2 regions of the Paenibacillus sp. 1-8 genome follow, and region 2 is predicted to be linked to the other one. Evidence: predicted binding sites of a transcription regulator. Region 2 holds the regulator's gene; the other holds the start of a gene.
The links. Region 2 encodes Rex, which represses fermentation and respiration genes when NADH is low (regulators of the CRP and FNR family bind a similar motif). Its sites were predicted from a motif close to TTGTGAAATATTTCACAA; they were not measured.
Positions count from the first base shown of each region.

Region 1: pflB (formate C-acetyltransferase) is a predicted target of Rex. The motif match lies at 3,972-3,989, and genes of this name have one in related genera.

Region 1 covers NZ_CM149995.1:3,210,947-3,226,249, forward strand. The annotation lists gene AC0WRU_RS14565 (copper amine oxidase N-terminal domain-containing protein) at 1-634, opposite strand, end outside; gene pflA (pyruvate formate-lyase-activating protein) at 853-1,611, opposite strand; gene pflB (formate C-acetyltransferase) at 1,677-3,938, opposite strand; gene adhE (bifunctional acetaldehyde-CoA/alcohol dehydrogenase) at 4,267-6,879, opposite strand; gene AC0WRU_RS14585 (Crp/Fnr family transcriptional regulator) at 7,137-7,853, shown strand; gene AC0WRU_RS14590 (IS1182 family transposase) at 8,005-9,564, shown strand; partial or broken gene AC0WRU_RS14595 (DODA-type extradiol aromatic ring-opening family dioxygenase) at 9,675-10,082, opposite strand; gene AC0WRU_RS14600 (hypothetical protein) at 10,303-10,701, shown strand; gene AC0WRU_RS14605 (winged helix-turn-helix transcriptional regulator) at 10,779-11,102, opposite strand; gene AC0WRU_RS14610 (ThuA domain-containing protein) at 11,371-12,102, opposite strand; gene AC0WRU_RS14615 (sugar phosphate isomerase/epimerase family protein) at 12,123-13,091, opposite strand; gene AC0WRU_RS14620 (Gfo/Idh/MocA family protein) at 13,174-14,256, opposite strand; gene AC0WRU_RS14625 (sugar phosphate isomerase/epimerase family protein) at 14,249-15,016, opposite strand; gene AC0WRU_RS14630 (Gfo/Idh/MocA family protein) at 15,035-15,303, opposite strand, start outside.
Region 2 covers NZ_CM149995.1:3,045,866-3,061,168, forward strand. The annotation lists gene AC0WRU_RS13695 (hypothetical protein) at 1-220, opposite strand, end outside; gene AC0WRU_RS13700 (RNA polymerase sigma factor) at 217-705, opposite strand; gene ltrA (group II intron reverse transcriptase/maturase) at 917-2,308, opposite strand; gene AC0WRU_RS13710 (DnaD domain protein) at 2,872-3,600, opposite strand; gene asnS (asparagine--tRNA ligase) at 3,604-4,899, opposite strand; gene AC0WRU_RS13720 (acetate/propionate family kinase) at 5,034-6,230, opposite strand; gene AC0WRU_RS13725 (3-hydroxyacyl-CoA dehydrogenase family protein) at 6,227-7,099, opposite strand; gene AC0WRU_RS13730 (AAA family ATPase) at 7,236-8,738, opposite strand; gene AC0WRU_RS13735 (hypothetical protein) at 8,731-9,264, opposite strand; gene AC0WRU_RS13740 ((S)-acetoin forming diacetyl reductase) at 9,879-10,661, opposite strand; gene AC0WRU_RS13745 (cell wall elongation regulator TseB-like domain-containing protein) at 11,314-11,838, opposite strand; gene AC0WRU_RS13750 (amidohydrolase) at 11,876-13,177, opposite strand; gene AC0WRU_RS13755 (redox-sensing transcriptional repressor Rex) at 13,164-13,817, opposite strand; gene dinG (ATP-dependent DNA helicase DinG) at 13,863-15,303, opposite strand, start outside.

The sequences.
Region 1 (15,303 bases), 170 kb from region 2:
CCATAAATACGTTCTTTTGCTGGAATGCCGGCCCCTTCATTTGTCTAGCTTCACCGTTAACCGTGTAAACCTTGCTGTCAGTCTTGAAGCGCAGCACGTTTGTACCTTGGGTGATAACGGTTTCCTTGGTAGCAGTGTCATAACTAAACTGTAATCCGACGCGGCTGACAAGCGAACGGATAGCTACATAAGAAACACCGTCCTTGACTGTCATCGGCTGAGTCGCTGTGTACACCTGTCCGTTTTGTTCCATTTTTGCGCTGTTCAAATACAAAATCAGTTGATTTGCACTCATGGATGTTGGAGAACCACCAGGATTGGTGATCGTTCCGTCTCCACCGTATACATCATTGGATACGTTCGATCCGTTGGTTGTATCCGTCGGCAAGCCAGACAAAGGATCATTAGATACGCCTGTGTTATCAGGTGTCACCGTGTCATTTTGTGTTCCAGTGTTATCTTGTCCCCCGATGCTATTCTGAACGCCGGAATCTGTGACATTGGCCTGAGCCTGCTGTCCGCTAACCGAATCGGTGGATTGAACAGTGGATACTGCTTCTGCTCCTACAGGGGCTACTGCGGCCACCTGAGCTACCGCAAGCGCGGTGAGCATGGTCCATTTCTTGAAATTCATTCTCTGTCTCCTTCTATTACCAAATTATTATCATTCCCGTAAAAAGTCATACTATTAGACGCGGCTGTTGTCCAAAAGTTGCTGGGAATTTTGCTGAACATGAAAAAAAGGGAACTTCCTCCTGTCACTGCAAGAAATTTTATAACAAAAAACCGCCGCCCATCTGACCTGATGGGCGGCGGTTCATAACCAGAAAGTAATTTAATGACCATTCAACATTATGACGAACTGCCGACGACATTTATCCCTGCGGTCTCCATGCGGCCTTCTTCAATGAGACGGTAAGCCCGTTGAACCTCTTCTTCTGTGGGGGACGGAACCCCTTCCAGCGGATACGCCTTGCCGAGCATTTCCCACTTGTATACACCCATTTGGTGATAGGGTAAAATTTCGAACTTTTCGACTCCGTTCAATGTTCCTATAAATCGACCCAAATTCAGCAGATCCTGCTCGTCATCATGAATACCCGGTACAAAAACGTGTCTAATCCACATCTTGCGCCCTTGTTCAGACAACCAGCGTGCCGTACTTAGCATACGATCGTTGGACTTGCCTGTAAGCTTAATATGCTTGTCGTTGTCAATATGCTTAATATCCAGCAACACCAAGTCCGTTACGTCCAGCAGTTCTTGGATACGGCCTGCGTCATTAAAACCGTTACTGTCCAGCGTCGTGTGCAAATTCCAGCGTTGCTTCACTTCTTTGAACAGCTCTGCTACAAAATGAGCTTGCAGTGTCGGTTCTCCACCGGATACGGTCAAACCGCCTCCCGAAGAACGGTAGTAGGCTAAATATGGCTCAATTTCAGCCAATACCTCCTTCAGTGTCATTGGATTGCCCTCATTTAAAGCCCAAGTGTCCGGGTTGTGGCAATATTGACATTTTAACAAGCATCCTTGCATAAAAAGCACGAAGCGGATGCCGGGACCATCTACGGTCCCGAAGGTTTCCAATGAGTGTATGTGACCTTTCAGCATGTTGCATCTTCCTTCCCGCATCCGCTATGCGTGCGTCGTTATAATATATGATACGTAAAGCTTTGTTACATTGTACCGTGGAAAGTACGGTTAATAACATCCAACTGTTGTTCACGAGTCAGCTTGATAAAGTTAACGGCATAACCCGATACACGAATCGTAAGCTGTGGATAGTTTTCTGGGTGATCCATCGCATCCAGCAATTGTTCACGAGCAAACACGTTGACGTTCAGATGATGCGCATGGCTTCCAAAGTAACCATCCATCATGGAAACGAGATTCGTTTTGCGTGTTTCTTCTTCTTTACCCAGTGCTTTAGGCACGATGGAGAAGGTATTCGAGATACCATCCAGACTGTGCTCGTAAGGCAACTTAGCTACGGAGCTAAGGGAAGCCAAAGCACCTTTTTTGTCGCGTCCGTGCATTGGGTTCGCACCTGGTGCAAACGGTTCACCAGCCTTACGTCCATCCGGTGTTGTACCTGTTTTCTTACCGTACACCACGTTGGAAGTAATGGTCAGTACAGATTGAGTAGGAATCGCATTCCGGTAAGCTTTGTGCTTGCGGATCATGCCCATGAAGGACTCTACCAGTTCTACTGCGATGTTATCTACACGATCATCGTTATTACCGTAGCAAGGATATTCCCCTTCAATCACAAAGTCAATGGCGATGCCTTTTTCGTTACGGATCGGTTTAACCTTCGCATGTTTAATGGCGCTCAGGGAATCGGCAGCAACGGACAGACCAGCAATACCACAAGCCATCGTACGGACAATATCACGGTCGTGCAGTGCCATTTCAATCCGTTCGTAGCTGTACTTGTCATGCATGTAGTGAATAACGTTCAAAGTGTTCATGTACAGTTTTGCCAACCATTCCATCATTGGCTTGAAGCGGCTCAGCACTTCCTCGTAATCCAACACTTCACCTGTAATTGCAGGATATTCAGGACCCACTTGAGCACCTGATTTTTCATCCACACCACCATTGATGGCATACAACAAAGCTTTAGCCAAGTTGGCACGGGCACCAAAGAATTGCATTTGTTTACCGATTTTCATTGCCGATACACAACAAGCGATACCATAATCATCGCCATAAATCGGACGCATCAGATCATCATTTTCATACTGAATGGAGCTAGTTTCAATAGAAACTTTGGCACAATATTTTTTGAAGCCTTCAGGCAATTTTTCTGACCACAGTACAGTCAGGTTTGGCTCCGGTGCAGCTCCCAAATTGTACAGGGTGTGCAAGAAACGGAAGCTGTTTTTAGTAACCCGAGTTTCTCCAGTAATGGACATACCGCCAATGGATTCAGTTACCCATGTTGGGTCTCCGCTGAACAGTTCATTATAGTCAGGTGTGCGCAGGAATTTAACAATACGCAGTTTCATAACAAAATGATCGACCAATTCTTGTGCTTGCTCTTCTGTCATTGTGCCTTCTTCCATATCCCGTTGAGTATAAATATCAAGGAAGGAAGATACACGTCCCAAGGACATTGCTGCACCATTTTGTTCTTTGATCGCTGCAAGATAGCCAAAATATACCCATTGGAAAGCTTCTTTCGCGTTGTTAGCAGGCTTTGAGATGTCGAAACCATGCTCAGCAGCCATTTGTTTCAGCTCGTTCAAAGCGCGAGTTTGCTCGGAAATTTCTTCACGCAGACGGATTACGTCTTCTTCCATTGAATCCACTTCAAGGCTTTTCAATTGAGCCTTTTTGTCTTTAATCAGGAAATCTGTACCATACAGTGCTACACGACGGTAGTCACCGATAATACGGCCACGACCATATGCATCTGGCAAACCAGTGATAATACCCGCTTTACGAGCTGCTCTCATATCATCAGTATAAGCGTCGAATACACCCTGATTATGCGTTTTGCGAATATGAGTGAAGATGTCAACAATGCTTTGCGGTACTTCAAAGCCATAGGCTTTGCAAGCGTCGATCATCATCCGGATTCCACCAAACGGCTGCAAGGAGCGTTTAAATGGAGCGTCTGTTTGTACACCGACGATTTGTTCTTTATCCCGGTCTAGATAGCCCGGCTTATGTGAAATAATGGTGGATGGCGTATTCACGTCTACATCAAGCACGCCGCCGTTTGCCAACTCTTTTTTGGTAAGATCGGATACAATATCCCACAGTGCAGTTGTGTTGGCGGTAGGGCCAACCAGAAATTCTTCGTTGCCGACATAAGGTAAGATATTGGTTTCAATAAAATCGTTGACGTTAACTTCTTTAGTCCATTTGCCTTTTTTGAAGCCTCTCCAACCAGATTGTTGCTCTTGTAATTCTCTCTCAATCACCGACATGTAAATCCCTCCAAATTGTTTGGTCTTCCGGACTTGTGATTTTTTTCACAATTAAATAGTGTCTCGAGCCCGGCCTTTTCACCGATGTCTTACGCTCAGTGTCGGGACCTTTCTTACACCCTTATTGTAGAATAATGATAGAGTGTAGTATGTGACAAAAATCACAATACAGGTGATATTTATCACTTTATTTTTCCTAGCTTCACGCCCGTACCTTTATCCTTGCCGTTCACCCCCCTTCCCAAACCAACAGGCCCTCTATATAGAGAGCCTGCGTTGGTATTGAACGGGAAAATGCTTAGTCACAAGCCTCTTCGTACCTATTATATTATTGGTCAAAACGTCCGTAGAAGGCATCACGGTATATATCAGCCAATTCGGTAACCAGCGGCAGCTTCGGATTCGAAGTTGTACATTGATCCTCAAAAGCGCGGTCAGCCAGATAATCCACACGCGATTCAAAATCCTTCGCATCAAAGCCGATTTGCTGGAACGATTCCTCGATACCAAGTGTTTTGTTCAGCTTGCGGATTGCTTCGATCAAGCTGTTAACCCCTTCTTCAGTCGTACGGGCAGGCAGTCCCAGTATGCGCGCAATTTCTGCATAACGCTCATCCGCAACAAAGTGCGAATATTTAGGGAACGAAGCAAATTTTGTCGGTTTTTTCGCATTATAGCGAATGACGTGTGGTAACAAAATGGCATTCGTACGGCCGTGGGCTGTATGATATTGTCCGCCCCATTTATGCGCAAGGCTATGGTTAATTCCTAGGAACGCATTGGCAAACGCCATCCCTGCCAGTGCGGAAGCATTATGCATTTTTTCACGAGCTAGCTTGTCGCCAGTCAGAGACGATTGCTCCAGGTATTGGAATACCAGTTGAATGGCTTTAATTGCCAGAGCATCTGTGTAGTCACTAGCCATTACAGACACGTAAGCCTCGATGGCATGTGTCAGAACGTCCATGCCTGTATCCGCTACAGCCGTTTTAGGCAGCGAATATACAAACACTGGGTCAATAATTGCCACATCAGGCGTCAGCTCATAGTCAGCCAGCGGATACTTCGTGTTGCCCTGATTTTTGTCTGTAATAACTGCGAACGACGTAACTTCCGAACCTGTACCCGAGGTTGTAGGAATGGCTACAAATTGCGCTTTTTGACCCAGACGTGGGTACTTGTAGATCCGTTTGCGGATATCCATGAATTTTTGTTTCAGATTGTTGAAATCAGTATCTGGGTATTCATAGAACAACCACATGCCTTTAGCTGCATCCATCGGCGAACCACCGCCCAATGCAATAATGCAATCCGGTTGGAAACGTCTCATCATTTCAGTACCACGTTCTACTGTATCTGTCGACGGATCTGGCTCTACTTCCGAGAACACTTCGATAGCTACTGGTGTTTGGCGCTGGTGTAAATAATGGATGACACGATCCACATATCCGAGTTTCACCATCATAGGGTCTGTGATAATGGCTACACGTGTGATATCAGGCATTTTAGTAAGATACTGAGTCGAATTTTTTTCAAAATAAATTTTGGAAGGTACTTTGAACCATTGCATATTCACCGTACGTTTCGCCACCCTTTTCACATTAATCAAGTTGACTGCCGATACGTTCGACGAAGTCGAGTTACGTCCGTACGAACCACAACCGAGTGTCAGCGATGGAAGGTTGGTGTTGTAGATGTCACCGATCGCACCATGTGTGGAAGGTGCATTTACAATGATACGGCCTGTTTGTAAACGGTTTGCGAACCGGGCGATAACATCCTCATCCTGCGAGTGAATAGCGGACGAGTGACCCATGCCCCCGAATTCCACGACTTCGGCAGCACGTTGAATACCTTGTTCCGCATTTTTCACTTTGTAGCAAGCCAGTACGGGACTCAATTTTTCTGCGGACAATGGGTATTTCGTTCCTACCCCTTCAATCTCAGCGACCAAAATTTTTGTCCCTGCCGGTACTGTGATGCCGCTCAGTTCAGCGATTTTTACAGCGGACTGTCCGACGATGGCCGGGTTCACTGCACATTTCTCTACATTAATAGCTCCCTGAGTGAGCTTAGCTGCTTCTTCTTTATTTACAAAGTAGCAACCGTTAGCGATCATCAATTTTTTCACTTGTTCGAAGATTGGCTCTTCGATAATAACCGCTTGCTCGGAAGCACAGATCATACCGTTATCAAAAGATTTGGAGAGGATGAGGTCATTCACAGCCTGCTTGATGTCTGCTGTTTTTTCAATAAAGCAAGGCACGTTACCAGGACCTACACCTAGTGCAGGTTTACCACAGCTATATGCTGCCTTAACCATGGCTGATCCACCAGTTGCCAGAATCAGCGCCACATCCGGGTGATTCATAAGTACATTGGTTTTATCCATCGAAGGAGCTTCAATCCATTGAATACAATCGGCCGGAGCACCATGTTTGACGGCTGCTTCAAGCAAAACGCGAGCTGCTTCCGCACTACACGATTGAGCGGATGGATGAAAACCGAATATGATTGGGTTGCGTGTTTTAATGGCAATCAACGCTTTAAACATTGTAGTGGAAGTCGGGTTAGTCACAGGAGTGATCCCCATAATGATACCGACCGGTTCTGCTATTTTTTGAAAACTGTCAAAATCATTGTCCTCAATGACACCGACGGTTTTTTCATTTTTGATACTATGATAGACATATTCAGTTGCAAACATGTTTTTGGTGATTTTGTCCTCGTACACACCGCGTCCTGTTTCTTCAACAGCCAGCTTCGCCAGGTGCATATGCTTATCCATTCCTGCGAGTGCCATAGCTTGTACGATTTCGTCAATCTGCTCCTGATTCATACTCATGAAAGCCTGCTGTGCCCGGTTCCCCCGGTCAATCAGCGTTTGAATATACTGCTCAGCGCTTTGCTCTTTTTGGATAACCTCGTTTTTAACAGCCATTTCCCTCATCCTCCTGTTATCTCGTGTACTATCTCTTGTTCACGCACTGATCGTAACACAGCTTTTCAAAATATATTGTGATTTTTTTCACAATGTATTTAAAATTTTATTTTAAGAAGTGAATTAAATCACAAAGTTTGGAATTCTGCCACTTTTACCCCCTCTTCTTACCCCAAAAACGCATAGCACAGGTATATAATGAATTTGAATTGATCAAGTTGCAGATAAAAACATAGGAAACAAAGGGGAAATGGACGATGAGAAACCCTACAAACGTAATGGAAGCCCGCGGCAACACCAGTTGCTTCTCGGAGACCAGCTTCAACCGGCTGCAAGTGATGATGAAGGATCGGGTCATGCCAGAAAGCTCGCATCTATTCTGGGAAGGAGATACAGCAGATAAGCTGTTTTATATCAAGCGCGGACGCGTGAAAGTCACAAAAACAACGGATGAGGGTAAGGAACTTATACTATATATGTACCAAAGCGGCGATCTTGTTGGTCAAGCTGATCCATTTTTCGGTACCAAGCATTCCTTTTCTGCCGAAGTTCTGGAGGACAGTGATATCGGTGTTGTCGATCATACGGATTTGGAGCTGCTCATTTGCCAGCACTGTGATTTTGCCATTGACTTTATGAAATGGATGGGGTCCCACCACCGTATTACCCAGACCAAGTTTCGCGATTTGATGATGTACGGCAAGCCAGGTGCTCTATGCTCCACGCTAATCCGCCTGTGCAACACCTATGGAGAGCCTCACGGCGAGCATATTCTTATTCATAAAAAAATTACTCATACCGACCTCTCCAATATGATCGGTGCCACCCGTGAAAGTGTAAACCGGATGCTGAGTGATTTGCGCAAAAAAAATGCAGTCGAATATGATAATGGCATGATCGTTGTCAAGGATTTGGAAATGCTACAAGGTGTATGTCATTGTGAACTGTGCCCGCGTGAGATTTGCCGGATCTAAATTATTTGTTTTATTTTATGTAAAAGAGGGCTGTCCCAAAAGTCATAAAATTGGCTGGGGACGGCCCTTTTCTCCAAATTGTAAAACAAAAAGAAACCGTTCTTTGGTAAAATGGAGGTACCACCCAACCATTCGAAAGGAGACGGTTTCTTTGTACATTCAATATACCATGGATCAACTTTTCTTACCAATGGATTTAGAGGCAGATATCCCCGAAAACCACATCGTCCGTGTGGTAAACGACGCAGTCAACCGCCTGAGTGATTCCATTTTCAACGCTGCGTATCCTGGCGGTGGCCGTCATAGTTATCATCCTAAAATGCTCACCAAAATCATCATTTACGCCTACACCCAGCGCATCTACTCTTCCCGTCAAATCGCCAAGGCCGTCCGCGAAAATATCATGTTCATGTGGCTCGCTGCGCGGCAACAACCGGATTTCCGTACCATCAACCGCTTCCGTTCGGAGCGGATGAAAGAGGTGCTGGAAACCGTGTTTACCCATGTACTGGAGTTGCTTGTTCAGGAGCAATACGTGTCCTTGGAACACTACTTTCTGGACGGAACCAAGTTTGAAGCGAATGCAAACAGGTACACCTTCGTCTGGAAAAAGGCCGTTGTCAAGCATCAGGCCAAGCTGCAAGAAAAAGTACATACCCTGTTCCAAACCATCGAAGCGGCCGAAAGCGAAGAAGATGCGCTCCACGCGGGTACAGACCTTCCTGAGCTTGGCGAAGCTTCCTCGCTCACGGCAGAAAAGCTGGAAAACGCGGTTCAACAACTGGAGGAAGCTTTGCAAGAAAAACCGAAAAACAAAACCTTAAAGAAAGCCGTGGGCCAGTTACGCAAGGACTTGCTGCCGCGGCTCCAAAAGTATGAGCATCAGATCGAAACCGCGGGCGAGCGCAATAGCTACAGCAAAACCGATTTGGACGCGACGTTCATGCGAATGAAGGAAGATCACATGCGAAATGGTCAACTGAAGCCGGGATACAATGTGCAGATGGGCACGGAAAACCAGTTTGTGCTCGGTTACAGCGTGCATCAGCGGCCTACCGATACGAAATGCTTGAAGCCCCATTTGGAACATCTGGAAGAATCACTCGGGAGACGACCAGAGATGGTCATTGCCGATGCAGGGTATGGAAGCGAAGAAAATTACAGCTATTTCGAAGAGCACAACATCCAAGCGATCGTCAAATACGGGACATACCACAAAGAGAAAACCAGGGCCTGGAAGCAAGCGATAGGCAAAGTGGACAACTGGAGCTACAACGAAACGGAAGATACATGGACCTGTGCGGCTGGAAAAATGTTACGTTTTCGATACGAAGGCCAGACGGTCACGGAGAGCGGCTACACGATTCGGACACGCCATTATCGAAGTGAAGATTGTAGCGATTGTCCCCTAAAAGCGAAATGCACCACAGCCAAGGGCAACCGGGAGATTGCCGTCAGTCTGACCTATATGCGGCAAAAAAACGACATGCGGGAACGACTGCGCAGCGAGGAAGGATACACCCTTTCCGTTCGGCGCATGACTGAGCCCGAGAGCGTGTTTGGACAAATAAAAAACAATCGGGGTTTCCGAAGGTTCCTGCTTCGCGGCTTGCAAAAAGTAAGCCTGGAGGTCGGGTGGCTTTGCCTTGCCCACAATCTGCTCAAAAAAGCCGCAATGACGGAAAAACGCAAAAGGGACGAAGCAGGATAAACCTCTGCTTCGTCCCTTTTGAACATATCGGTGTTTTTGTTCTTTTTCGATATGCTTTTTAAGGGCTTTTGGGACAGCCCCCTTAATTTCACACTCCCCCTCCACCTAAATAGCCCGCGCAACACTTCACCGATAGTATATTGTGCTTTTGGTGATAGAAACGGATTCACGGAAATCTGAACTAACGGGTACCCGCCTCAGGATACATACGATGCAGAAGTGTCCAGGACCCATGATCCAGCCCTCGCGCCCGGTCTGTTTGTACATCAATGCCCTTTGCTCATATAATTCTTTCAACTTGGCCGCCAGCTCCAGTGGGAAACCGCCAAAATCATAAATTGTATCGTAAATGCCGTCTATCGAACTAATTGTCAATGTTTGCGTCTCTCAATGGGCGGTGAAGATAACAATAGCCTTTGGGCGAATGCTCTTTCCAAACTGCTCCAGAAAGCAGTATATTCTGTCTGTTCAATAGCAAGCATAGGTGATCCGTGGGCTAAAAACAAGGATGGCATCATGTGAAAACCTCCTTATCATTCATCGATTTATTTTTCTCAATTAGTAACTTTATGTAAGTGATAATACATAAGTAACAAGGTTATGTCAATACAGATTTTAACATACACTTAAAAAACGTCGTTTCTTTAAATAAAGATTGATATAGGTATAAAGTCATAGTAATATGTAACTAATAAATTTTGAATATTCACTATAAATCGATATAAAGGACTGGTTTCTATGGATATACATACTGCTAATTGCCCAAAATGTGGTTCCGTTTTCCGGCAAAATCTTAGAAACCTCTGCAATACCTGTATCCAAGAAGAAAATTTATTTTATGATCGCTGTTCCAATTATTTGTGGAAACATCCCGCTACTCATACTCGCCAGCTTAGTGAAGCAACCGGCACACCTATGGATTTGCTCACAGACTGGGTAAGAGCGGGCAAGTTTCCCACCACCTATAATCAGCTTGATTATCCTTGCGAGTCCTGCCATTCCCCAATTTATGCAGGAAGACTTTGCCATTCCTGCCTCGGTACGTTCCGTATGGCAGCGCTTGAAATTCAAACCCGTGTCCCCCGTCGTACTGCAACCGGATTATTTTCAATCGCAGGCCGCGCCAAAGGCTATTAAGTATTACAAAATAAAAAACAGCCTTTTTCCTAGGAAAAGGCTGTTTTGCTATGAAAAACGTTTATTCGGCTTGATACTCATCTAATCCATTCCTCGGCCCAATATTGAATCTGTTCCATGACCGGCTGAAGTGCACGGCCTTTGGTCGTCAGCTCATATTCAATGCGGACAGGAGTTTCCGGGTATACATGACGTGTAAGAATCCCTGCATTCTCCAGATCCTTCATCCGCTCAGACAGCATTTTATCGCTCATTGTGGGAATCAGATTGGAAATATCCTTAAAACGCTTGGGACCGCTCATCATAGATTGAATAATCAGTCCGTTCCAGCGCTTACCCAGACATGAAAAGGCACTTTCAAAACGCGGACACATTTTCGCAAGTTGCGGTTGACCCTCCATATTTTTCACCTTCTTTAGCATTTCGGTTTGATAAAGCTTTCCTTTTGTTAGTATATATCATTTTAGCATACTTTATCCCGAAAGAAAACACTTTCTTCTTAATTTAATACCCAAACCGATAAAGCTGCCATGACCACAGCTGATTATACAACAAACCTGCATAAGAGGTATATGGCAAATACGTTAAATCAAAAACAGGCGGAATCTCAAGAGATTTCCGCCTGCCAGTCTGTTCAATATCAAGCTTATCGGAATCAATAAATGGCAATTATACCAATATACCACCGAGAGGTCTGACAGGTTCTCTTTTACCATAAACTGGTTGAACAATGCTTGTCGGATAAGCCCAACGAATACTGTTAGCAATAACCTTCAGAATATCGGGCTGGTAATAGGTCGGATACGTTTCATGACCCGGGCGGAAATAAAATATTTTACCACTGCCACGACGGAAGGTACAACCGGTTCTGAACACCTCTCCACCTTCAAAATTGCTGACAAAGACCAATTCATCCGGCGTCGGGATATCAAAAAACTCACCGTACATCTCTTCGTGCTCCAACAGAATTTTAGCGTCAATGCCCTCCGCAATAGGGTGGGACGGATTGACGGACCAAATAATTTCCTGTTCGCCTGCCACTCTCCATTTCAGATCACAGCTTGTTCCCATCAGGGCTTTGAACGGCTTGGAAAAATGTCCCGAGTGCAGCACGATCAAGCCCATGCCTTCCTGTACCCGCTTTACAACACGGGCTGTAACTTCATCACTTACCTGATCGTGTGCTTTATGCCCCCACCACAGCAGCACATCTGTGGAACTCAGGATTCCTTCTCCCAAACCATGCTGGGCATCATCACGCAATGTAGCCGTTCGAATGGCAAATCCTTCGTCTGACAGGCCATCAGCCAATGCCGTGTGTATTCCATCAGGATATACCTGTTTGGCTTCATCATTCAGCTTCTCGTTCAAAAATTCATTCCAAATGGTGACGTTAATCATCAATACTTCCCCCTATTAGGTTAGACCCACCACATCTCGCTAAGCGGTTCTTCAATAAGGACCTGGCGAAGATTGTGAACGGCTTTAGTAAAGCCTTCCTCGACGGACATCAGACCATCCTCGTGCTCGATACTCACTACATAATCGTAACCCACCAGACGGAGAGCACTAATAATATCCGCCCAGGTTTTGATATCATGCCCATAGCCGACGGTACGGAACTGCCATGCGCGATCTAGCATTTTCGTATAATCCTGCATATCGGTCAAACCGTATTTATTCACATTAATCGGGTCAATCGTCGTATCCTTGGCATGGAAATGATGAATGGCTCTCTCCCGGCCCAAAATTTGAACCGCCTGTACCGGATCAATCCCCTGCCACCACATGTGACTTGGATCAAGATTGGCACCAATGACTTCTCCCACAGCTTCACGCAGACGAAGCAAGGTTGCTGGCGTATGAACGGAGAAGCCACCGTGCAACTCCAGCCCGATTTTGACATGATGATCCGCTGCAAATTTTCCAGCTTCGGTCCAGTAAGGGATAATCTTATTTTCCCATTGCCATTTCAGCACTTCCTGAAAATCATTGGGCCACGGCGCAACTGGCCAGTTCGGGTACTTCGCATTCTCATGATCACCCGGACAGCCGGAAAAGGTATTTACAACAGGAACTTCCAGCTTTTCCGCCAAACGAACCGTTTTAAGAAACGTTTCGTGATCGGCCTGTGCCAAATGCTTTTGCGGATGGAGCGGGTTGCCGTGACAGCTGAGCGCACTAATAGTCAGTCCACGGGACACTACTGCTTTTTTGAAGTTTTTGAGCGCTGTTTCGTTGTCCAACAGTTCATCCGGCTTGCAGTGCCTATCGCCCGGATTACCACCTGTACCGATTTCTACTGCGTCCAGTCCTTGGGATGCTACATAGTCCAGAGCCTCTTCCAATGAACGTCCGCCGAACAATACCATAAATACTCCAAGTTTCAAACGTAATCCCTCCCTGTATCATATGTGAAAGAAGCTGCTTATCTTATAATGATGGCCTATTCGGTTGCTTACGGGCTTAATCTTAATCGAAATAGACAGCTTTTCCTGTACGAGCCGATTCATAGATAGCTTCCAAAATTTCAGTAACCACCAACGCCTGTTCGGGCTTCACAAGAGGCTCTTTATCGTCCAGAATGGCTTCGATCCACAGACGGGCTTCGCGATCCGCTTCGTTTTCCGTTTCTCCAGAGTAAAAGGCTACACCGCCTGCGTCCAGATCAATTTTCGTATCAAACAAGCGACTATTCTTCTCCCCGTTAATGCGCAGACCATCCTGCATATCGGCTCCGCCTTCAGTACCGCATAACAGCGTCTTCGCTTCGCCAAATTCTACAACGTTCAGTGCCCAACTGGATTCCAGCACAATAGTGGCTCCATTTTGCATGGTAATAAAGCCAAAGGCAGAGTCCTCCACCTTAAATTCCTCAGGGTTCCACGGTCCAAAAGCATTCGCCGCGTTTTTACGATCTCCGAGTTTGTGGAAGGTTGAGCCCAGCACGCTTTTAGGCTTGTAATTATCCATCAGCCAGAGAGTCAGGTCGAGCGCATGCGTCCCGATATCAATCAGCGGACCACCACCCTGCTTCTCTTCATCCAGAAATACTCCCCAAGTCGGAACTGCCCGGCGACGCAGAGCAATGGCTTTGCCCAGGTAAATCTCGCCAAGCTCTCCCTGCTCGACCAATTGCTTCAGATACAGGCTGTCGTTACGATAACGGTTTTGATACGCAATGGACAGCTTTTTACCTGTACGATTTGCGGCATCCAGCATTTCCCGAGCCTGCTCGGCGGTTTTGGCCATCGGCTTTTCGCACAGCACATGCTTACCTGCCTCAAGCGCGGCTACCGTAATTTCCGAGTGCGAGTCGTTGGGTGTACATACATGTACGACTTCAATATCTTTATTTTCAAGCAGCTTCCGATAATCGCTATAAACTTGTGAACCTTCAACACCAAATTTTTCTGCCGCTTCCTCAGCACGCTCTTGAATAATGTCACAGAAAGCGACGATCTCTGCACGTTTTTGCTTGGCAAGACTAGGCAAATGCTTGCCGTTGGCAATCCCCCCACAACCAATAATTCCGATTTTGAGTGTTTTAGACATGAATATTTCCTCCCTGAGCTGCGTATTGTTGGAGCCACTTAAAGCTGGTTTCAATGCTTTCGATTGGAGGATTTGAGCTGAAATCCTGTTCCACAACAACCCAATCCACGCCTGCCTCAATAGCGGCATCTGTAATGGCCTGAAGCTGCACTTCTCCTTTGCCAAGCTCTACGGTAACTGCTTTTTGCTGCTCGTCACGTGCCATATCCTTTAAGTGAATGATAGGCAGGCGTCCACGATAACGTCCGATGTATTCCACAGGATCATAGCCTCCGTAGTATACCCAACAAGTATCCATTTCGACCTGCAACAAATCAGCCGAAACCGCATCATATAAAGCATCGAATACTGGACGATCATTGATTTTTTCCGTCAATTCAAAATCATGATTATGATAAGCCAGTATCAAGCCCTGTTCCTTCACTTTTTCACCAATTCGGTTCAGGTTGGCAAAAAGCTCATCCCACTGGCGCTGCTCCTCGGTTAAATAAGGAACGATCAGGTACTTATTCCCTAATTCTTTGTGATAAGCGATCTCCTCATCCAAATAGTCCAATAGACGGGTATATTGTACATGGGTTCCGACAACTTCCAGATTCAGTTCATCCAAAAGCGCTCTGACATCCTTGGCATTGCGTCCGAAAAAGGTATGAAATTCTACCCCTTTATAGCCCAGCTCAGCTACCTTGCGCAACGTACCTTCAAAATCCTGTTCAAGCTCTTCCCTTACTGTGTACAATTGCAATCCTACTTTAGCCATTACCCTTCACCTCTTCATTTAGGATGGATGAACCGTTATGTCTGTACCATGATACAAATCTTCATCTGGCTCAAATGTACTTTCCAACGTAATATGCTTACCTTCCAATGAGGAGCGCTGAAAAGCATGCATAGCCTCTAATACATGATAGGCAAGCTCCACATTGGCACGATGGTTCTTTTCACTGCGAATGGCTCTCACCATCTCATCCGCGCCTATTCCGCGTTCGTTCTTCCCACACTCAAATAAAGGTTCCACGAGCTCTGCGGTTTCCTCTCCAGATCGGC
Region 2 (15,303 bases):
CCTGATCTGTGAAGTGCTCCATATCCATCCAGGCAGAACAATCGTCCAATGTCGATTCTAACTGCTCCAGTGCGGCAAGATATAAAACCAGCACCTGTTCATCTTCCAGCAGAAGCTTTTCCAGTCGTTCAGATTCCTCTGTCGTGCAAGCTCCTGTAATATAGGCGTGCCAGTCATTCATATGCCCTTCAGTCCACGGTTTATCATGTTGGTCAGTCATTGCCATTCCTCCTCCTTCCAGTGATTTCGAATCCACTGCCGTGCCCGGTAGAGTCTGGACTCCACCGTTTTTAAGGCTAACTGCATCTCTTCCGCAATTTGGTCATATGTTTTGCCCTGCATATAATAGGCCTGGATAATATCCCGATGCTGCTGGGGCAGTTGGGCAATTTTTTGCGATAGTTCCACATTTCGTTCCTCGCGGATCAGACGGACCAGCACATCCTCATCCCGGGAAGGGAGCTGTACGAGGGTTTCTGTCACATCTATAAGCTCTGCGGGCCGTCTGTCCTGTTTGCGCTTGATATCCAGCGCCTTGTGGAGCGCAATTCGGGTCAGCCACGTTTTAAAGCCTTCGTTCCGGTACTGGGGGAGAGACTTATGCACCTGAACGAACGCTTCCTGCGCGGCATCTTCCGCTTCTTTGCTATCATGCAGTACCGAATAGGCCACATGATACACATGCTTGCTGTACAGCTCTACCATTTCACGGAACGCCTGCCGGTCGCCAGACCGTATTCGTTCAATGATTCTCTCTATATCAATGACGCTCTCCCCCTTCCCAATACTATAGACGCCGGAGAATTTCCTCCCCCTGCATATTCCGAAAAAAATATTATCGAGTAGGAGGGGGCGGTAAACCCCCGTCCTCTCACACCACCGTACATGCGGGTCCGCATACGGCGGTTCCAAAAGGTTAACCAAGCTCCAGATAACGTGAAAGCAAACTTTTCAGCCCTTTCTCTTTCCAATAGGAAGTAGGAAGGGCATTATTGGTATTCCGGGACATTTCCCATGCGCCTCGCCTCGAGTTAGCCATCTTGAAACATGCCCACTCTGGAACCCCAAGTGCCCGGAGTTCACGGATTCGTGTGCGTACTCGTTTCCATTGCTTCCACAGGCACATTCGTAGTCTTCTCCGAATCCACTGGTCCAGTTTTTGGAGGTGCGTCTTCACCGAAGCTAGACGGAAATAACCGAGCCAACCCAACAGATAGCGGTTCAATCGGCGAATCCGTTCTTCCATGGAAATGGACCATGTTCGATTTGTCAGCTCTCGAATCCTCTCTTTACATGCGTTGAGGCTCTTTGGTGCTATTCGAATCGTCGCCTGCTTCTGACTCAGGAAACTGAACCCTAAGAACTTCCGGTGCCAGGGTCTGGCTACCGCGCTCTTTTCCCCATTCACTTTTAGCTTTAGCTTTCCTTCTACAAACCGACTTACCGATTCCATCACACGTTCGCCTGCTCGCTTACTCGCCACAAAGATATTGCAGTCGTCCGCATAGCGCACAAACCGCAGGCCACGTTCCGTCAATTCTTTATCCAAATCGTCCAGTAGAATGTTGGCCAATAGCGGACTAAGCGGGCCGCCTTGTGGCGTTCCTTCCCGGCTACGCTCCAGCTTTCCGTCCACCATGACTCCGGCGTTCAGATAGGCACGAATCAGCATCAACACTCTTTTGTCCGTCACTTTCCGCGCCACCCTTCCCATCAACATGTCATGATTCATCTGGTCAAAGAACTTTTCCAGATCTAGATCCACGACCCAGCGAAGTCCACTTTGGATATATCTTTGCGCTTGTTTCACCGCGTCATGTGCACTTTTCCCCGGGCGAAAGCCGTAGCTATACCAGGAAAATTGCGCGTCAAAGATCGGGTTCATCCCTTGTAAAAGCGCCTGCTGGAGAAATCGGTCCATTACGGTCGGGATGCCTAAAAGCCGTACACCGCCTCCGGGTTTGGGAATTTCCACCCGTTTGACTGGCGCAGGCCTGTACGTTCCCGTCAGAAGTTCAGTTTTCACCCTTGCCCAGTGCGTATTCAGGTAAACTTGTAGATTGGCTACCGTTACACCGTCCACACCAGGCGCTCCTCCGTTTTGCACCACTCGTTTGTATGCGAGCCTGAGGTTATCTCCTTCGAGCATTCGTTCCAGCAAGTTGTTCTGGTCTTCGCGAGAGGATAGGGCGACTTGTGCCGACGAAGAACTCAGCGCTCCAGCATACCCTGACGGCTTCACCGCTTCTCTTTGCTGGCAGCTCTCTTGCGAGATATTCGGCTGTCTTTGCTCTTCATGCGAACGCATCGGTTTCCTCTCTCCTTTCGGTTCAGCCCTTCCGTAAGTTGTTGCAACAGCTTACGTACTATGGCTTCTGCTGACTCCTGTCCGTTCAGCGTAGCCTCTCGGCTACGGTTACAAGTTTTTTTTCCTTGCTTATCTGACAGGTCTCCCCAGATAAGAACGCCATCTTTCTGCCCGCGACCACTGGAGTATACCGCGTCAGTCCTTGGCGGCTTTGGATTTCGTCATGTTTAGGTGACTCATCCGACTGACACAGCCTCAAATCCAGTTCGTGTACCTTGGCCCGTGCTTTTGCCTCCAGCTTCCTTCAGATTCCACCTCACGGTGGACACCCTTGCCCTTGGCTAACGGTAGGCGCTCGCCAGCCCCCGTTCAGGACTTTCACCCTAGAGATGACGCCCATGCTGGGCGTACTAAAAAAGGACACACCCTCCTGTTGGAGTGGCGTGTCCTTTATCGCTAAAGCTGCTGTATGCTAGAATATTTTACTTACATACGTTTAGCTTTTAGTTACTTTAACCAAGCATATAAATCTTTCTGCTGCCTGAAAACCTCGGTCTATCGCTTTAGCTGCGTCCGCCGCCACGGAAACGCTGAGCGTATTCCTTTGCATCTTGTGCATTACGGACACGGTTGCGGCTCCACTCCAGCAAAATGCGGTCAATATACCGGAAATGTACCTTCCCTGCAAACACCGCTTCCTTCAAAGCGAGCAAAATCAGCTCCTCGGGATAACGATCCTGATCCACCCAACTGGTGATCGTCTCGTATTCCATCGGTGACAACGGTCGGCCGAATTCCTTCTCGAAAATCGTAAACAAATTCCGTTCCTCTGAAGGTGAAGATTCCGATATACCATTTAGCACATCCGGTTTCCCAGCAAACAAAATATCATCGTCATCGTTGTGCTCCGTGCGCTCGGGTATCATACATTCCGCCAACTTACGGTACATCCCCGTTAGATTGTAGCGTTCGAATTGAACGGACGAGTTGCGGTCCTCCACAGTATCAATTCGCAGAAAACCTTCCTTCATCAGCTTGCTGAAATGGAGTGCAATTTCGTTCGCTGTACATCCGATACGGGCCTGCAATTGCTCCCAGGTTGGAAATTCATTGCGTTCGGCTTGTTTAAAGGCAAGCAACTGCATAAGCAGAAGCATTTCGCCATCCGTCAGCCGAAGCGTCTGGTAATGCTTGAGCAGGGCATAGGGAATCTGGACCATTCCGGCTTCCATAGCAAAGGCTACTCCCTCCGCCCACTCTGCCGCTGATGTCTTGTCGAATGATCCTGTCATTGGTTACGGATACAGACGATACAGCATACGTGGGAACGGAATCGTTTCACGTACATGATCGAGTCCACAAATCCATGCTACCGTACGCTCCAGTCCCAGTCCAAAGCCGGAATGCGGAACGGTGCCGTAGGTGCGCAGATCCATATACCATTGATAAGCTTCACGCGCCAGGTTATGCTCGTTAAAACGCTCCTCCATCAAGGCCGGATCATCAATCCGTTGGGAACCGCCGATAATTTCGCCGTAGCCTTCAGGAGCGATCATATCGGCGCACAGTACAACCTCTGGACGAGTTGGATCAGGCTTCATATAAAATGCCTTAATGTGAGTCGGCCAATGTGTAATGAACACTGGCTTGTTATATCTCTCAGCAATAGCCGTTTCATGCGGAGCGCCAAAGTCCTCGCCCCAAGGGATATCGAATCCTTCACCTTGAAGGAAAGCAATCGCCTCATCATACGTAATGCGCGGGAATTCTCCCTGAATTTGCTCCAGCTTCGAAACATCGCGTCCGATCGTTTCAAGCTCTTTTGCACAATTTTTCAGCACTGATTGTACGATATGACCCACAAACTGCTCCTGTACGCGCAAAGATTCCTCATGATCTACAAAAGCCATCTCCGGCTCGATCATCCAGAACTCAATGAGGTGACGACGTGTTTTGGACTTTTCCGCACGGAACGTTGGACCAAACGAGTATACTTTGCCAAGCGCCATGGCAGCCGCTTCCATATACAACTGTCCGCTTTGTGTCAAATAAGCATCCTCATCAAAATATTTGATATGGAACAGCTCAGTTGTGCCTTCTGCGGAAGAAGGAGTCAAAATCGGCGGGTCCACCTTTGTGAAGCCATTGCCATTAAAAAATTCCTGTACGGCACGGATAATTTCCGCCCGTACGATCAGAACCGCGCGTTGCTTAGCAGAACGCAACCACAGGTGACGGTGATCCATCAGGAAATCTACACCGTGTTCTTTAGGCGTGATCGGGTAGTTTTCTGTCAAATGAATGATTTCAATGCCCGTTACCGTCAATTCAAAACCGGATTGGCTACGCGGTTCTTCGCGCACAACTCCGGTAACATACAGGGAGCTCTCTTGGGTCAAGGATTTGGCATCATTCCAAATGTCCTCGGACACCTCGCTTTTCACGATAACCCCTTGAATATATCCGGTACCATCGCGCAGTTGAAGGAACTGGATTTTACCGCTAGATCGTTTATTATTGACCCAAGCGCCGATTGTAACCGTTTCCCCTACATGGCGGCCCACTAGGGCAATCGTACTTTTATTCGTCATGACCGTCTCTCCTCTTAACCGAAAATCAAACAGCCCTTCCCCCTGGGTCAGGCTGTTTGCTCTCGCTGTTTGGTGCATACGGAACCTATTTAAGTGATAGCTCCGTATGCATAAAGTTTAAACTTCGGGTCGAACTACTGAACCAGACGGAACGTGTCGCGGGCAATAACCAGCTCTTCGTTCGTCGGAACGATCAATACATCAACCTTCGAATTTGCTGTTGTAATCCGGCGAGGCTCGCCAGAACGAATAGCGTTCAACGATTCATCCAGCTCGATACCGAGGAATGTCAGTTGCTCCAACACTCTCTTACGCAGAACGACGGAGTTTTCGCCTACACCTGCCGTGAATACGATCACGTCTACTCCGTTCATTGCCGCGGTATACGAACCAATGTATTTGCGCAGACGGTATTCATACATTTCAAATGCCAATGTAGAATTAGCTTCGCCTTTTTCCATACCTTCCGTGATTTCACGCATATCACTGCTGATACCGGAAATAGCCAAAAGTCCACTGTGCTTGTTCAGCATGGAGTTGACTTCATTGACCGTCAATTCTTCTTTGTTCATCACATAAGGCACGATTGCCGGGTCCAAATCACCGCTGCGTGTCCCCATCATAAGTCCTTCCAGTGGAGTCATACCCATGGAAGTATCTACGGACAAACCGCCTTGAACCGCTGTTACACTACCGCCGTTACCGATGTGACAAGTGATGATTTTCAACTCTTCCAAAGGACGACCTATGAATTTGGCAGCTTCTTTGCTTACATAATCATGGGAAGTACCGTGTGCGCCGTAGCGACGAACCTTGTACTTATTGTACAACACTCTTGGAATGGCGTACATATAAGCTTTTTCAGGCATCGTTTGATGGAATGAGGTATCAAATACAACAACCTGCGGTACATCCGGCATATTCAATTCAGCCGCTTTAATACCCATCATGGAAGCCGGGTTATGCAATGGCGCAAGGTCGAACAAGCGGCGGATTTCACTCTTCGCTTCAGGCGTTACAACCGCTGACTGTTTGAAGATTTCGCCTCCATGAACAACGCGGTGTCCCACAGCCTGAATTTCGTTAGTGCTGGAGATTACACCATGTTCCGCATCTGTGAGTGCATTCAGCACTTTACGGATCGCTGTAGTATGCTCCAGAATTTCGCTAACCTCAGTGTATTCTTCTTTGTTGGTTGGCTTATGCGTCAAGATGGATGAATCCATACCAATGCGCTCGACCAATCCTTTTGCCAGAACGGATTCGTCCGTCATATCATACAGCTGGTATTTCAGGGAAGAACTCCCTGCATTAATTACGAGAATTTTCATACCCGGTCACCATCCTTGTCGTACTTAAAGAAGCCTTCGCCCGATTTCACGCCCAGATTACCTGCACGCACCATTTTCTTCAGGACGATGGACGGACGATATTTCAATTCGCCGAATTCACGGAACATGCGCTCCAGAGCAGCCAAAACGGAATCCAGACCAAAGCGGTCAGCCATTTCCAAAGGACCGTTTTGGAAGCTGTAGCCGATTCGCATAGCATCGTCGATATCTTCAGCAGAAGCGACACCCTCTTGAAGAACGTGAGCTGCTTCATTGATTAGCAGGCAGATGATACGGCTTGTTACGAAGCCTGGGGATTCATAAATCATAACCCCTTTCTTCTCCACTACTTCTTCAACAAATATTTTTGTGTTTTCAAACGTATCGTCTGAAGTTTTCAAGCCACGAATAATTTCCACAAGGTCAATGCGGGATACTGGATAGATAAAGTGCATACCAATAACACGCTCAGGATACTTGGTCGAGCTGGCAAGCTCTGTCAGGCTCAGCGTGGATGTATTACTTGCAAGAATAATGTTGTTTGGACACACATAGTCCAGTTCTTGGAAAACAGCTTTCTTCTCGTCCAGATTTTCTGTAATGGTCTCAATGACCATGTCACAGCTGCCGAGCTCAGCCAAATGGGAAACTTTCTGGATGCGGGATAAAATCAGTTTTTTCTCCGCTTGTGTGATCGCCCATTTTTCCAGTTGTTTGTCCAGACTCGTTTCAATCATATTGTAGGCGTAGTCTAGTTTCTCTGGTGTCTGCTCTACCAGCAGCACATCAATTCCTTTGGACGCGAGCATTTCAGAAATACCCTGTCCCATGGTGCCGCCGCCGATGACGCCGATTTTTTTAAATTGCATGGTTCTTTACTCCACCCTTTCCTGGTCACTCTCATATATTGTATCCTTCTTTGTCGAAAAATACATGTTTATGTCCCAATAGATAATAATATCTTAGCACGGACTAAAAGTAAAAAAAAATAACCAGCATAAAAAATTATGCTGGTAATAAAGCATTTTCACTAAATTGACATCTAAATTGATCCCCAGACAGGGTTTCTTCCTTCATGAGGATGTCAAGAGAGTTGTCGAACACTGGACGATGCTTTTCGAGCAACTCCAAAGTACGGCTATGCAGGTCGTCCATAATCTCACCATTTTCGCGCATGAGCTCTTCTTTTGTTACCATTTCCATATTAATAATGCCGAGTGAAGTCAAACCGGAAGTCATCATCGTATGAACAATGTTCAGCGCCTGCTCAAAATCGTTACTAGAGCCTGTACTGCGACCGCCATAGTACATTTCTTCCGCCGTAGCCCCTGCGAGCGAGATCATGATCTGCTCCTCCAGGAACTGCTTGGTATACAAATAATGCTCTTGCTGTGGATTGTGCCGCACATAGCCGAGCGCTTTCCCACGCGGGCTGAGCGCTACCTGGCTGACACTGCCCGGACGAACGATTTCAGCCATAATAGCATGTCCCAGTTCATGAATCGCTACACGTTTTTTCTCTTCCAGCGTTGATTCACGATCCGTTTTCTCACCCATCATCACCTTGTCAATCGCCATCGACAGATGCTTTTGCGCAATCATTTCCTGTTCCTGTCTCATCGCATAGATTGCCGCTTCATTCATGACGCTCTCCAACTGTGCACCGGAAAACCCGTAAGATTCCTCAGCGATTTTGTCCAGATTCGCATCTTCCTGAATCGGTTTGTTTTTGGCATGAATTTTAAGAATATGAAGACGGCCCTTCTTATCAGGCAAATCCACTTGAATATGACGGTCAAAACGCCCTGGACGCGTTAAGGCGCTGTCCAGCATTTCTTTACGGTTTGTTGCCGCAATGATCAAAATCCGCGGGGTATCTGCCGAATAAATGCCATCCATTTCTGTCAGCAACTGATTCAAAGTCTGATCATATTCACGCTGCTGTCCACCCTCACGCTTACCGCCAATAACGTCGATCTCGTCAATAAAAACAATCGCATTTTCCTTCTTTTCCTTGGCTGCACGAGTGCGGGCCTCCCGAAACAGCTCACGGACACGACCTGCACCAACACCCACGTACATTTCAACAAATTCACTACCTGAGGCGGCAACAAATACGGAATTGGTATAGTGTGCCGCTGCCTTCGCCATCAGCGTTTTTCCTGTTCCCGGAGGGCCTGTGAGCAAAACACCTTTTAATGGACGAATGCCGAACTTGGAAATTTCATCATGTCGATTCAAAAAATCCAGCGCTTCGCGCAGCTCCTGCTTCGCGCTTTCTTGCCCGCCGATTTCCTCAAAAGTCAACTTGTCCGGGCCATTTTTTTTACGCTTGCGCTCCTGCCCGGCCCCTACTGCCAAGCCGCCACGCGCATGCATGAGCATCAGCAAGCCGCTGAGCATCACGCCAGCAATCAGAAGGGGAATGATATTCACCCCGATAAAAACAAGAAATATAATGGTCACCGGCACAATGCCGATTAGTGCTTCTTTGATCCATCTAGGCATTAGGCCATACCCCCATTTGCTGAGATTGACGTGGCAAAACGATAAACTTGGTCGCTTTACCTTCACTGAGTCGGATATAGACGTTGTTAGAATCCATATCGGTATCGGCCTCGATACCGGATTTTTTCTTTTTCATCTGCTCAACAGTAGATGAAATTTGGGTGTATTTTTTATTTTCCATCGCTTCCGCTACCGGAAACATCGCCTCAGACCACCACTGGTTCAACGCTGGATTGGAATGATCTGCAATGTCAAGCTTAATAGTACGGCTACCGATGATGAACTGTCCTTTTTGCTTAACTACATTGACCAATCCGGCCACATCTGCCTGCGGTTTGAGATCCAGATTCAATACAACCTGATCCGGTTTAATATCTATTTGAGCGCTTGTCACGCCGGGATATTGAGATACCATTTTTTCCAGAGGACTTTGCATTGTAACCTGACGGTAAATGAACCATCCTCCAAACAACAGCGATGCTGCCAGAACCGCCGCAACAACGATAGGAACTGCACGCAATTTCAAATAACATCCTCCTCTCAAAATGTGAAACCCAGAAGAAACACGGGACGAATGTCAACAAAAACCTGACTGCATGATCTACAGTGATCCGCAAGTCTTTTTCTATCATTTTTGTCTATCACTTATAAAATATAGTATATCATAACGTATATCTAATATCGAAGGCAATGTGTGGGGGAGTTGTGAGTGGGCAAAATCTTTGGTTATGGTGGTGGGAGACGCTCCATGAATGATTTGATCTTACGATCGCTGTTGCCGCCGGATTTTTTTCGATCAGATTCTTATGGGGAAAATCCGGCGGCAAAGGCGAACGCTATCGCTTCTTCAGATTCAAATCCTCCACTCCGCTACTGCACAGCCATAAAGATGAATTTGCCTTAGGAGGGAAGTTGGGTAGGTAAAGATGCTTAGCTGGCTTTCAGCCAAGCTTCGCGGAGTGGCAGTGAAAAAAGACGTAAATACGAAATTTATCGTATTTACGTCTTTTTTGTTTTGTTATTTAGTTTTTTTAGGCGTAAACAAAGATTTTCGTATAGCAATTAGATCTCATACTGTAAGCTAACCTTACACTGTATATAGAGGATTGATTATTACCTCATAGTACAACCTTTAAAGCTTTAAAGGAACATCATCCCGCCGTCGATCAGAGGGGATTGTCCTGTCATGTAATCGGAATCGGGGCCTGCCAGGAAGGAAACGAAGGCGGATACGTCTTCTGGTGTAGACAGACGGCCAAGGGCAATTTTGCTGCCGAATTCCTTGGTTGCATCGCCTGTAGCTTCGCCTTTGGATGCCGTAATTTCTTTATCAATGCCGCTCCACATTGGCGTTTGTACAATGCCAGGACAGTAGGCGTTTGCTGTAATACCATATTGGGCATATTCCTGAGCGGCGGTTTGTGTTAGGGCACGAACTGCAAATTTGGTAGCGGAGTAAATGCCCAAATTGGCATTACCAACATGGCCTGCCTGAGAAGAGGCATTGATGATTTTACCACCATGGCCCAGTTCCTTGAACTTGGCGGCTACTGCCTGAATGCCCCAAAGTACACTGGTCACATTGATATGAAACAGCTTGTCAAAATCAGCCAGCGTAACATCCTCCAATAGCTTGGCGGGAGCAATCCCCGCATTATTTACAATGACATCAAAGCCACCGAGCTTCTCAGATGCTTCCTTTACAGCGGTAAAAACCTGATCCCGGTTGGAAACATCGACTTTAAGGGCAAGCGAGCGCCCTCCTGCCTTTGTAATCTCACCAGCAACACTTTGCGCCGTTTCTTCATTTAAATCTACAACCGCCACTGCGAAGCCGTCTTGGCTCAGGCGTAAAGCAATAGCCCGTCCAATCCCTTGACCTCCACCCGTTACTAATGCAACTTTTCCATCCACTTTTCCCATGTCCATGAATCTCCTTTTTGTACAAGTAGTCATGATAACATAGCCACAAAATTATGGGTTACGTTAGTCTGCACCTATAATTAAACCATTTTAAGGAAAAAATTATTATGATCTATGTAATAGACTTCATATTTAACCTGTTTAAGGGAAATTCAAGTGATATAAGTTGAGCTTGAAAGATACATGCAGAGCCACTGCGCAGGCGGATGGTGCTTCCCATCGCTTTTGCCCCCGGATTTCTTGAATGAGCACACATGGGTAGAAATCCGGGGAGGTGATGCTTCCGAAGCGAGCTTTCCTACGGAAAGCTTTTAAGGCGAACACTACCGCTTGTACCAGCACCATTCCGCCTACTCCGTTTTTATGTACATCTATGATAAACACTACTCAAACAAAAAAATAAACAGACGTAAATACGAAAATAATCGTATTTGCGTCTGTTTAGTCTCACATTCAATCCGAACTGCACATTCGTTTCAGGAATACAGTCATTTGATAAAAAGATGGTGTTTGGAGTGGCTCCATGGCGGTCAGCCAGCGGAGTGGGCCATTTGAATCTGAAGAAGCGGAGCGATCGTAAGATTAAATGGACCACGCAGCGCTCTAATGCTCCAACACTCCCAAACCACCATCAGCCACTCCTCACATCACTCTAGTAATTGGGCAAAGTATACTTTATCCCCACCGATCCCCCATCCGAGAAGCGATAAAAGGTATAGTAATGATGACTGCCGTCATCATAAAACAGCTGCCACACATATTGACCGTTAAACACACTCGGCTGAAGACTCACAATATCTGCACCCGGAAGCTGCTGCTGAATCATCGCCGTCATTTTTTGCTCGTCGACTCCGTTTTTCAGTAGCTCGGTATGAACACCACTATTATCTGTGACAGGTACATTCGGTTGGCCCTCCACTTTTTGAAAAGGGACCCACACCATAATATTTTCGTTCTGAGCATTTTCCCCTTGAACTACCCAATCTACCTGATCCCACACAGACTTCCACGTCTTCGTCGTGCTGACGAGTCCACCCGATTGCTTGGCCTTTACGATAGCGGCATTTCTCTCAGTCACCTGGTCTTGAGTAACATAGGAATAATACCAGAAAATGCTGACCAGGATCAGTATGACGGCCAGAACGGCCACCGCTATCCATTTTTTCTTATTTTTCAAACCTGTGCTTCCTCTCTAAGGGGATGTGACACCTGAATTAGCGCGACAGCAGCCCTTCAAAGGCGGCTTGAGCCTCATACTTGATACGTTCCTCATCCATAGTCAGGCACTCACCGTTTTTCACAACCTGACGACCGTCTACCCATACATGAGCCACGTCTTTGGCGCTTGCAGAGTATACAGCATGGGAAATAAGATCCGTACGCGGCAGGAAATGCGCCTGATTCAGATCGAGCGCGATAAAGTCTGCCTTGTTGCCTGCTGCCAGCACTCCTACCTCTTTCAAGCCAATCGACTTCGCTCCGTACTCCGTTGCCAGACGCAACGCCTCACCCGCAGAAACTGCGGTTGCGTCGCCAGATACTCCCTTGTGAATGAGTGCAGCCAGACGCATTTCCTCAAACATATCCAGGTTATTGTTACTGGCGGGGCCATCTGTTCCGAGAGAGACAGTAACGCCTGCACGCAGCAGGTCAGGCACTCTTGCCACACCACTTGCGAGCTTCAAGTTGCTGCCCGGATTATGCGAAACCGCTACACCACGTTCAGCCAGCAAAGCTATTTCTTCGTCATTCAAATAAACGCCATGGGCAACAAGTGAAGGACGGGAGAAAAAGCCGAGCTTATCCAAATGTGCAACTGGACGCAAGCCGTAATCGCGTACGTTTTTCTCTACTTCGGCAATCGTTTCGGACATATGCGTATGCAACGGTAAATCCAGATCGTGCGCTGCCTGTACGAATTTTTCGATAAGCGCAGGCATGCACGTATATGGCGCATGCGGAGCCAGCATGGTCGTAATGCGACCGTCTGCTTTGCCATGCCAGTTACGCGCAAAGTTCACAGCCTCAGCGAGCTTAATCCGCTGCTCTTCCTCCGAACATAGTCCAATCACTCCACGCATCAGACTGGCACGGATACCGGACTCTTCAGCTACACGAGCCACCTCGTCCATATCAACGTACATGTCCAAAAAGGTCGTTGTACCCCCTTTCAGCATTTCCAGCACGGACAAGGACGTACCCCAGTACACATCCGTAGACGTAAACTTGGCTTCCATCGGCCACATTTTTTCCTGTAGCCATACTTGGAGAGCCAGATCGTCCCCATACCCACGTAGCAGTGACATCCCCGCATGACCATGTGTATTCATCAGGCCAGGTAAAAACAGCAGCCCGTTACCGTCAATCGCGTTCGTCTCTTCCTCACCCGCTGGCAAAGTCTCGCCAATGTAGGTGATGCGGCTATCCTCCACGATCATATAGCCGTGGATTACCCCGGCTTCCGGTCTGTTCACGGCAAAGGAGCCGTTTTTAATCATCCATTTATTCGCTGTCATGTTGTGTATCTTCCTTTCCGTTCTCTAAATAATAAGCGAGGCTTAACAAATCCGTTGTAAAATCTGTGGCATGTACCCGAATGTTTGCCGGTGTCTTGAGAGTCGTGGGTGCAAAGTTCAAAATCGCTCCAATCCCGCTCTCAATGAGCCTGTCAGCCACATGCTGTGCTTCAAAATCCGGTACGGTAATAATCCCGATCCGAATGTTTTGTTCCTTCACTGTCACCTCCAGTTCATCCATCGGCTGTACGACCAGCGTATTGATCCTGGTTCCAACTTTATCTGGAACAGCATCAAATACCGCTACAATTTTCATATTGTCTTTTAAATAAGCATTATAATTCGAAAGGGCTTGCCCCAGATTACCTGCTCCGACCAATACCACGTTAATTTGCTGGTCGATTTTCAGTATATGGCGTATTTTCTCGATAAGATAAGTAACATCATAGCCGACACCCTTACGGCCAAAATCTCCAAAATACGCAAGATCCTTACGAATTTGAGCAGGATTCAGATCCAGTCTTTGTCCCAGCTCCTGGGAAGATACCGTAGCCACCTCCCGTTTGTGCAGTGCATTCAGATAACGTAAATATACGGGTAACCTCCGTACAACAGCCTCTGAAATTTTTTCTGATTTCATACTTGCTCCCCCTAATTGTAACGGACACGTTTAGATGTCCGTCCGTTATGCCTCTGTCTCCGGGGCGGATTGGAGCCATTCGGCGATGCGGGGCACCATTTGCTCCGTCGGCATATGCTCCATTTTTGGTCCCGGTAACGAGTACAAAAAGTGCTTCCCGTAATAGGATTCGATCACACGCGTATCGTAAACGATAACGACCCCGTGGTCGCTCGCTGTACGTACCAAACGTCCAAATCCCTGTTTGAAGCGAATGACAGCCTGTGGAACAGACAGCTTCATAAAAGGATTTTTCTTCTGCTGCTGGAGCAACTCACTTTTAGCCTCCAGCAGCGGGTGATTGGGCGGTTGGAACGGCAAGCGCACGATGGCCAGACACGTCAGCGCTTTGCCCGGAATATCGACGCCTTCCCAGAAGCTGCTGGTTCCCAGCAACACGGAAGCTTTGGCCTCCTGAAAACGTCGGGTCAGCTTGCTGCGGCTCCCACTGTCCACGCCCTGCCCCAGCACGGTGATGTCGCTGGAAGACAACGCCTCCTTAAGCGGCTCATACACCTGCCGGAGCATGCGGTAGGAAGTAAAGAGAACGAGCATTCTCCCCCGCGTCGCTTGAGCAGTCGCGCCTAGCGAGCTGACGAGCATATTTACAAAATGCTCATCTCCTACACTGCCCTTCACGCTCGGGAAATCCCTTGGAATGACTAGCAACACCTGATCCCTGTAGTTAAAGGGTGACGGGAGCTGCGTAGTCATCAGCCGCCCTTGATCTGCGGCCTCCTGCAAGCCGAGCTGATCGGTCATGTACTGAAACGACTTATCCACCGACAAGGTAGCAGACGTCAGAATAATGCTTCTTTTTTTGTCAAAAAACATTTCTTTCAGCTGACGGCTCACATCGACGGGCACCGCATAAAATTGCAGCGACTTGCTGCGGAATTGCCCGCTCGCTTCAAGCCAGTATACGGTCGTTTCATCATCCAGCCGCATAAAAAAGCGCAAGCTTTCCCTAATGCCTGCCAAATCCTTGAGCAGCCCCGTAATATCCGTAATGAGGCTGTCAGCCGCATAATCGTCATGTTCTTCCTTCACATCGAGCATCAGCTTGTCGCCCTTGCGCAAAATTTCGCTCATCGTTACATAAAGCTGATTTTCCAGCGCAGCCGCCTGATCCCACTTGGCAGGCTTGGCCGATGGCTTGAGACGGGAAGAAAATTGCCCCGTTTCACCCGGTGTCGCATCACTTCGCTCCGGCAGCATGCCAAACAGCTTGTCGCTCAGCAAATCCCAAGTCTCCTTGATTTCCAGCACGAGCGGATACAACTGGTCGATGGTAGAGGCCCATTCCGTCGATTTCTCATGCCCCGACTTTGCCAACTGCTGACGCAGCGAAGGCAATTGTCCGTTCTTGCTGTCCTTGAACAACCGGGTCAGCGTATGCACGAGTGTGAAATATTTCATATGCATGCCCAGGTGCTTACCAGCGACT